DNA from 2 places in the Pseudomonas fjordensis genome. Region 2 is predicted to be linked to the other one. Evidence: predicted binding sites of a transcription regulator. Region 2 holds the regulator's gene; the other holds the start of a gene.
The links. Region 2 encodes FliA, which starts transcription of late flagellar genes. Its sites were predicted from a motif close to CTAAAGTTTNNNNNNNNNNNGCCGNTAA; they were not measured.

Region 1: the regulator FliA is predicted to act here: its motif matches at 1,691-1,718, upstream of flgM (flagellar biosynthesis anti-sigma factor FlgM).

The regions. Positions count from the first base shown of each region.
Region 1 covers NZ_OZ336860.1:5,071,449-5,075,865, reverse strand. The annotation lists gene ACWHXD_RS23120 (flagellar brake protein) at 1-715, opposite strand, end outside; gene ACWHXD_RS23115 (flagella synthesis protein FlgN) at 812-1,282, opposite strand; gene flgM (flagellar biosynthesis anti-sigma factor FlgM) at 1,331-1,654, opposite strand; gene flgA (flagellar basal body P-ring formation chaperone FlgA) at 1,796-2,572, opposite strand; gene ACWHXD_RS23100 (chemotaxis protein CheV) at 2,647-3,579, shown strand; gene cheR (protein-glutamate O-methyltransferase CheR) at 3,622-4,417, shown strand, end outside.
Region 2 covers NZ_OZ336860.1:4,724,937-4,729,353, forward strand. The annotation lists gene ACWHXD_RS21485 (chemotaxis protein CheA) at 1-1,145, opposite strand, end outside; gene ACWHXD_RS21490 (protein phosphatase CheZ) at 1,157-1,945, opposite strand; gene ACWHXD_RS21495 (chemotaxis response regulator CheY) at 1,964-2,338, opposite strand; gene fliA (RNA polymerase sigma factor FliA) at 2,506-3,246, opposite strand; gene fleN (flagellar synthesis regulator FleN) at 3,243-4,076, opposite strand; gene flhF (flagellar biosynthesis GTPase FlhF) at 4,182-4,417, opposite strand, start outside.

The DNA.
Region 1 (4,417 bases), 350 kb from region 2:
CACGTTGTAATTGGTAGACAAAGCGCTCCACTTGACGCTGCACCAAACCACTCATGTTGTGAAAGCGCACGCCGGCAAAGGTGGTGTTGATCTTGTCTTCAAAGTGCAGGTAGCGCAGTTCCACGGAGGTGGTCATGCTGCCGAAGGGCAGGGCAGCGATAAAGCGGTCATAGACCTGGCCCAACTGCAGACGCTCGGAGATATCGCCTTCAAAGCGCAATTTGCAGCCGGTTGCCGAGATATCCAGCAGCTTACCGCTGATAGGCGCCTTGAGCTTCTCGCCACCCAGCTGAATGTCCACCAATTGCGCGAGCTTGAGAGCGGCGCGGAAGGCATTACGTCGTTGATGGTAAACCACTTCGCCGGGCAGGCTGCCGCTGTAGATACGGTGGCCGCCTTTTTCGCTGATGGTCAACGTGCCATTGCTTTCCCAGGCAACCCGCACACCCTCATGGAAACCTTCGATACGGAAAGCTTCGCCATTCTCAAGATAGCGTTCACCGTCACGGGGAATCATTTCGTCCAGTACCAGCGTCTTGCTGTCCCGGTCGATGTCCACCAGGTAGCTCTGGAAGCGCTGGCTGCGTTCGTGGAAAGTGATGATCAGCGGGTCATGACTTTCTTGCAGCATCCGCAACGTGCTGGCGATTTCCAGAGGCGTGGTGAGCACCTTGGGTGGCTGCGGTGCATCTTCCGCATTAAGGGCGTTGAACACGGTTCTTCCATCTCCAGGCAAAATACGACTACACGCAATAACCGGCATTTTGCCAGTATGTAGCGCGCCTTGGATAGGTCACGCTGTAAACCGGCGTCAGGCTTGGCTGCGGGTGCTTGGCTTGACCAGGCGTGAGGTGGAGCCTTGGGCGTTATACAGGGCCGGAGGCTCTCCGCCGTGCAATATGCGCAGCTGATTGGCGGTCGTGGCTTGCTGAAGCTGGATCGACTGACCGTTGAGCAGGTTGGCTTCCTGGCACTGGGCAAGCAAATGATTGAGCTCTTTGCTTTGTGCCAGCAGTTGATCGCCAACTGAAGAGTGGCTGGCCAGTTGTGCCAGGCCATCATGATCGGCAGGCAGGCCCAGGCTGATCAGAATCTCACTACGCTTCTTGCCATGCTGTTCGAGCAAGACAATCAGCGATTGTTTGCGCGCCAGGATTTCTTCCAGCAAGGGCATATCTCGGCCGTACAAGGCCAGAGATTCTTCCTTAAGCAGCTCGAGCAATTGTTGCGTCGGTGCCAGATCATCAATGATCAGTTGGAGCAAATGTTCGTCGTGGTGCATGGCTGGCCTTGGGTTTTAAGCGTCCAAAAGCCCTGCGCAGGCCTTTGCCTAGCGCTCGGCTTCGAAGTTGAGCAGCTTGCTGGCTACACGGTTGCTGTCGACTTTATAGCTGCCATCGGCGATCGCCTGTTTCAACTCGGCCACGCGGGCTTTGTTGACGACGGGTTGATCGCGCAGCGAGTCAGTGACCTTCTGCAACTGTTGAGCCTCATTGCTCAGATGTACCGATTCCCCACTCTGGCTGGCGGCGGCCTGCTCTGCTTTGGCAGGCAAGGGCTGCGGCTTGGCTTCTACGCTGTCCTTGGCACCGCCGGTGCGCGTATTGCCGGGCAAGGCCGGGGCGTTATTCAAACGACTGAAATCAATGACCATGTTAAAAAACCTCTGGGTATTTGGACGCTTGCCATGTTTTCGGCCATACCCGGGCAAACTTTAGGCTCGATTGACAATAAACCTGTTCGGCTCAATATCCAGTACACAGTGTAGGAAAAGCCGGCTTTTGATTCCAGTCATCTATAGCGCCACCTCGACCTGGCCTGGCGCGGTGACCCGTGCTTTGATCACGCGATTGGAGTTGAGGTTCTTGACGCGGATCTGTTCGCTCATGCCGCCGTTGGACAACGCCTCGCCCGGCATTCTGACGTTCAGGCCGCCACTGCTGGCGGAAATCACCACCTGGTCACCTTTGCGAATCACCTCGGCCTGTTCCAGATGAACCAGCGTGAGCACTTGGTCGGTGACCACCGGTCGCGTGAGTTTCTGCCCGACGGCCTGGTCCAGCGACGTCAGGTAGCCCTGGTTGATCAGGCTGATGTCCCGCTCGCGCAACGCCACATCGTCGTAGCCGATGATGCCGGTGCGCTTCAACGGTCGCGCCACGACCACCACGTCGCGAAACAGCTTGACCTGAGCCGGTACAAAAACCGTCCAGGGCGAGGCGCCCTCACAGCGCACCTTTACGGTCACACGGCCGATGGGCTGGGCGGGGCTTTCCAGGGTGGCTGTCAATTCCTTGTCGCACAGTGGCATGCGCAAGCGTGGGTCCAACTGGTTGACCTGGATTTCATAACGCCCCGGCGTCTGGGTGGTCGCCAGATAATCTTCTACAGTGAACTCAAGAAAGCCTTGGGTGACGCCGATAAGTAGATCAGGCAGGGTAACGTTGTCGGCGCGGGCCGTGACGCCCAGGCCCGAGACAAGCAGCGCCATCGCGGCGCAGAGCAGTCTGCGGTAGCGTGAGCGTGAGCGTGAGCGGCCAGGGTGTCGGGAAACTGTCGTTTTAATATCCATACTCAGTAAATAGCAAAGCTCGTGCCGTTTAGTGTTGGGTACGCGTCGTACCCCTAGGATTTAGGAGTCTGGGCATGGCAGGTGTAATGGATTCAGTAAACCAGCGCACACAGCTGGTAGGGCAGAATCGCCTGGAGTTGTTGCTTTTCCGCCTGGATGGCAATCAGTTGTATGGCATCAACGTGTTTAAAGTGCGTGAAGTGCTGCAATGTCCCAAATTGACGATCATGCCCAAGTCCAGTCCGGTAGTGTGTGGCGTGGCCAACATTCGTGGCGCGACCATTCCGATTCTTGACCTGGCAATGGCCACGGGGGCTGCGGGTTTGCAAGACCGTCAGAACCCTTTCGTGATCATCACCGAATACAACACCAAGACCCAGGGTTTCCTGGTGCGCTCGGTGGAGCGCATCGTCAATATGAACTGGGAAGAGATCCATCCGCCGCCCAAGGGCACCGGGCGCGATCACTACCTGACGGCGGTGACGCGGGTCGATAACCAGTTGGTGGAAATCATCGACGTGGAGAAGATCCTCGCCGAAGTGGCCCCCACCTCGGAAACTATTTCCGTCGGTGTGGTGGATGCCGAAACGGCACACAAGGCGGTTTCGCTGCGCGTGTTGACCGTGGACGACTCTTCCGTGGCGCGCAAGCAGGTCACACGTTGCCTGCAAACCGTCGGGGTGGAGGTGGTAGCCCTCAATGACGGGCGCCAAGCCCTGGATTACCTGCGCAAGCTGGCGGACGAAGGCAAGAAGCCTGAAGAAGAATTCTTGATGATGATCTCTGACATCGAGATGCCGGAAATGGATGGCTACACGCTCACGGCCGAGATACGTAACGATCCACGCATGCAAAAATTGCATATCATCCTGCATACTTCGTTGTCGGGGGTATTCAATCAGGCAATGGTCAAGAAGGTCGGTGCGGATGACTTTCTTGCCAAATTCCGTCCTGATGACCTCGCATCCCGGGTAGTCGACCGGATCAAGGCAGCAGATCACGGCTAGGGGATGTCCCCTGGCGGTCACACGATTTAAGAGGCGGCATCATTGTCTACGGGTAATTTGGATTTCGAACAGTTCCGGGTCTTCCTGGAAAAAGCCTGTGGCATATTGCTCGGTGAAAACAAGCAGTACCTGGTATCCAGCCGCCTCAACAAGCTGATGGAACAGCAGGGCATCAAATCCCTGGGTGAGTTGGTCCAGCGGATCCAGGGTCAGCCGCGCAGTGGGCTCAAGGAAATGGTGGTCGATGCCATGACCACCAACGAAACCTTATGGTTTCGCGATACCTATCCCTTTGAAGTGCTCAAGAACAAAGTGTTGCCGGAAGCCATCAAGGCCAGCCCGGGCCAGCGCCTGCGTATCTGGTCGGCGGCCTGTTCTTCGGGGCAGGAGCCGTACTCGATCTCGATGTCCATCGACGAGTTCGAGCGGACCAACATGGGCCAGTTGAAAGCCGGCGCGCAAATTGTGGCCACGGACTTGTCCGGCACCATGCTCACCAACTGCAAGACCGGTGAGTACGACAGCCTGGCGCTGGGCCGAGGGTTGTCCCAGGAACGGCTGCAACGCTACTTCGATCCCAAAGGGGCAGGGCGTTGGGCGATCAAGGCGCCGATCAAGAACCGCGTCGAATTTCGCTCGTTCAACCTGCTCGACAGCTACGCCAGCCTGGGCAAGTTCGACATGGTGTTCTGCCGCAACGTGCTGATCTATTTCTCGGCTGAAGTGAAGAAAGACATCCTGTTGCGCATCCACGGCACCCTCAAGCGCGGAGGGTATCTGTTCCTCGGTGCTTCCGAGGCGCTCAATGGGCTGCCGGATCACTTCCAGATGGTGCAAT
Region 2 (4,417 bases):
CTGTTCAGGCCCAGGCGCACCAGGCGGTTACGCACCAGCACCAATTCGCCCACCATGTTCATGATGTCGTCCAGGCGCGCGGTATCCACGCGCACGGTGGTCTCGGCTTCGCTGGCGGGTTTTTCCGCTGCTGCCGGCGCCGCTGCACGCGCAGGGGCCGGGGCGGCGGCAGGTGCAGGCTTGGCAGCCGGCGCAGGTTTGGCAGCAACCGGTGCCGCAGTGGCAGCGGCTGGCGCTGCAACCTGGGCGGCAGCGGCCGGGGCCACTTCGCTGAACTTGCCTTTGCCGTGCAACTCGTCGAGCAGGGCTTCGAATTCGTGATCAGAGATCAGCCCGTCGCCGGCCGGTGCGGCACTGGCCGCTGGCGCAGCGGCGGCCGTGGCAGCAACCTCGGGCAGGGCTTCGGCCACAAAGGTGCCTTTGCCATGCAGTTGGTCGAGCAGTGCCTCGAATTCGTCGTCGGTAATATCGGTGCTGGCGTTGGCAGCGGGCGCTTCTGGCGCTGCGGCAGGCGGTGCCACGGCATCTGCTGCGAACTGGCCTTTGCCGTGCAACTGGTCGAGCAACGACTCGAACTCAGCGTCGGTAATGTCTTCACTGCTCGGCGTCGCGGCAGGCTGCACCGGCGATTCAGCTTGGGCCTTGACCGCGCTGAGGGAGTTGAGCAGTTGTTCGAACTCGCTGTCGGTCACGTCCGGCTCGGCTTGCGCCACCGGCTCCGGCGCGGCCTCGACCACCGGCGCAGCCGCGGTGTCGGCAGGTTCGGCCAGGCGCGCCAGGGCGGCCAGCAGTTCCGGCGTGGCGGCGGTGATCGGTGCACGTTCACGCACCTGGCTGAACATGCCGTTGACCGCATCCAGTGCTTCGAGAATTACGTCCATCAGTTCCGAGTCGACGTGACGCTCACCCTTGCGCAGGATGTCGAAAACGTTCTCGGCGATGTGACAGCACTCCACCAGCTCATGGAGCTGGAGGAAGCCGGCGCCCCCTTTTACAGTGTGAAAACCGCGAAAAATTGCATTGAGCAGGTTCGCATCATCCGGTCGGCTTTCCAGCTCGACCAGTTGTTCGGACAGTTGCTCTAGAATTTCGCCGGCCTCTACAAGGAAATCCTGAAGGATTTCTTCATCGGCGCCGAAGCTCATGTGGGTGCTCCTTAGAAGCCTAAACTGGATAACAGGTCATCTACGTCATCCTGACCTGACACAACGTCTTCACGTTTATCGGCATGAATCTGCGGACCTTCACCCTTGGCGAGATGTTTTTGTGGATCTTTTTCCGAGAGGATCGCTTCGCGGTCATGTTCGATGCCGGCAAAACGATCGACCTGGCCGGCCATCAGCACCAATTTGAGCAAGTTGCTTTCCACTTCGGTGACCAACTGGGTCACGCGCTTGATCACCTGACCGGTAAGGTCCTGGTAATCCTGGGCCAGCAGGATGTCGTTGAGGTTGCTGGCCACCGTGCGGTTTTCCTGTTCGCTGCGCGACAAGAACCCGTCGACGCGACGCGCCAATTCACGAAACTCTTCAGCACCGACTTCGCGGCGCATGAAGCGGCCCCAGTCCTGGCTCAAGGCCTGGGCTTCGGTGGCCATGCCATTGACCAGAGGCGTGGCGTTTTCCACCAGGTCCATGGTGCGGTTGGCCGCCGCCTCAGTCAGCCTGACCACATAGGACAGGCGTTCAGTGGCATCGGTAATCTGGGAAATTTCTTCGGCCTGGGGCATGCGCGGGTCAATCTGGAAATTGACGATTGCGCTGTGCAGCTCGCGTGTGAGCTTGCCCACTTCCTGGTACAGGCCGCGGTCACGGGTCTGGTTAAGCTCATGGATCAACTGCACCGCATCGGCGAACTGGCCTTTTTCCAGGCTGTCGACCAACTGGTGAGCATGTTTTTTCAGGGTCGACTCAAAGTCGCCCTGTGACGTTTCGTTATGCTCCATAGCTCCCCCGCGATGGCATTAGCCGTGGATGCGTTCGAAGATTTTCTCGATCTTCTCTTTCAAGGCCAGTGCCGTGAATGGCTTGACCACGTAACCGTTGACCCCGGCTTGGGCGGCTTCGATGATCTGTTCACGCTTGGCTTCGGCGGTCACCATCAGCACAGGCAGGCTGCGCAGTTTTTCATCGGCGCGCACGTGGCGCAGCAGGTCGATACCAGTCATGCCCGGCATGTTCCAGTCGGTCACCAGAAAGTCGATGCTCCCGCTGTTGAGAATCGGAATGGCCGTCAGGCCGTCATCCGCCTCGACCGTGTTGGTGAACCCAAGGTCACGCAACAGGTTTTTAATGATCCGCCGCATCGTTGAGAAGTCATCAACGATGAGGATTTTCATGTTCTTGTCCAATTCGACCTCCAAGCAGTCTTAAACGCGCCCAGCACCTGGACGCGCCATTTCAATCAACAGGCGTTACACAAAAAGGACTGCCCAGGGCACCACGGTACTCACCCGCAAAACCCTGCGGTTTCACGGTAGCGTCTGCAGTGTCCCCACACTGCCTGTCAGCGCGCGCGCCACTCGGCCAATCGCCCCCGCAAGCGGGCTGCGCACTGGCTATGCAACTGGCTGACACGCGATTCGCTGACCCCCAGGACCTCACCGATTTCCTTGAGGTTCAGCTCTTCGTCGTAGTACAGCGCCAGCACCAGCCGCTCACGCTCCGGCAAGTTGGCGATTGCATCGGCCAACGCGCCCTGGAAACGTTCGTCTTCCAGGTCGCGCGACGGCTCCGTATGGGCGCTCGCGCCGTCCTCGTGCAGCCCTTCGTGTTCGCCGTCCTGTAAAAGGTCGTCGAAACTGAACAGGCGGCTGCCCAAGGTATCGTTCAAAATCCCGTAGTAATCGTCGAGACTCAATTGGAGTTCGGCCGCAACTTCATGATCTTTAGCGTCACGACCGGTTTTTGCTTCAATTGCACGAATTGCATCACTGACCATGCGCGTATTGCGGTGTACCGAACGCGGCGCCCAATCGCCTTTACGCACTTCATCGAGCATCGCGCCACGGATACGGATACCCGCATACGTTTCGAAACTGGCGCCCTTGCTGGCGTCGTATTTGGTCGAGACTTCCAGCAGGCCGATCATGCCGGCCTGGATCAAGTCTTCAACCTGCACACTCGCGGGCAGGCGCGCCAACAGGTGATAGGCAATGCGCTTGACCAGCGGCGCATAGCGCTCGATCAATTCGCCCTGGCTGTCACGTGCCGACTTTTTGTAAAGGTTGTAGCCGCTGGATGTCATAGCACCGGTCCTGCGCTCGTCTGATGCACCAAACGCTCGACGAAAAACTCCAGATGCCCCCGCGGGTTGGCGGGCAACGGCCAGGTATCGACCTTCTGGGCAATGGCCTTGAACGCCAGTGCGCATTTCGAACGAGGGAACGCTTCATAGACCGCACGCTGCTTTTGCACGGCCTTGCGCACACACTCGTCATAGGGAACTGCGCCGACGTATTGTAAAGCCACATCGAGGAAACGATCCGTGACCTTGGTCAACTTGGCGAACAGGTTGCGCCCTTCCTGCGGGCTCTGGGCCATGTTGGCCAGCACGCGAAAGCGGTTCATGCCGTAGTCACGGTTAAGCAGTTTGATCAGTGCGTAGGCATCGGTGATCGAGGTGGGTTCGTCGCACACCACCAGCAGCACTTCTTGCGCGGCGCGCACAAAGCTGACCACGGATTCGCCGATGCCGGCGGCGGTGTCGATCACCAGCACGTCGAGGTTGTCGCCGATGTCGCTGAACGCCTGGATCAACCCGGCATGCTGCGCGGGGCTCAGGTGCACCATGCTCTGGGTGCCCGAGGCCGCCGGCACGATGCGAATGCCTCCGGGGCCCTGGAGCAGCACATCGCGCAGCTCACAGCGGCCCTCGATCACATCGGCCAGGGTATGTTTGGGTGTCAGCCCCAGCAGAACGTCCACGTTCGCCAAGCCCAGGTCAGCATCCAGCAGCATGACGCGACGGCCAAGCTCTGCCAGCGCCAGGGACAAATTCACTGACACGTTAGTTTTCCCGACGCCACCTTTGCCGCCGGTCACCGCGATCACCTGTACGGGATGCATGCTGCCCATTTTATTTCTTTACCTTGTCTTGCTTAGACGCAGGCTACATGGCTTGGCCGCGTGAATCGCTTGCAGACCATCGATGTAGGTACATTTCACGGTGTTCATCCTGCCTCAACCCACCCGTTTTGCGGGGTGGTGGTAAAGGTCGGCGAACATATCGGCCATCGCTTCCTCGCTAGGCTCGTCTTGCATTTGCACACTCACGGCACGGCTGACCAACTGATGACGGCGCGGCAGATGCAGATCATCCGGGATCCGCGGCCCGTCGGTGAGGTAGGCAACCGGTAATTCATGGCTGATGGCCAGGCTCAATACCTCGCCCAGGCTCGCGGTTTCGTCGAGCTTGG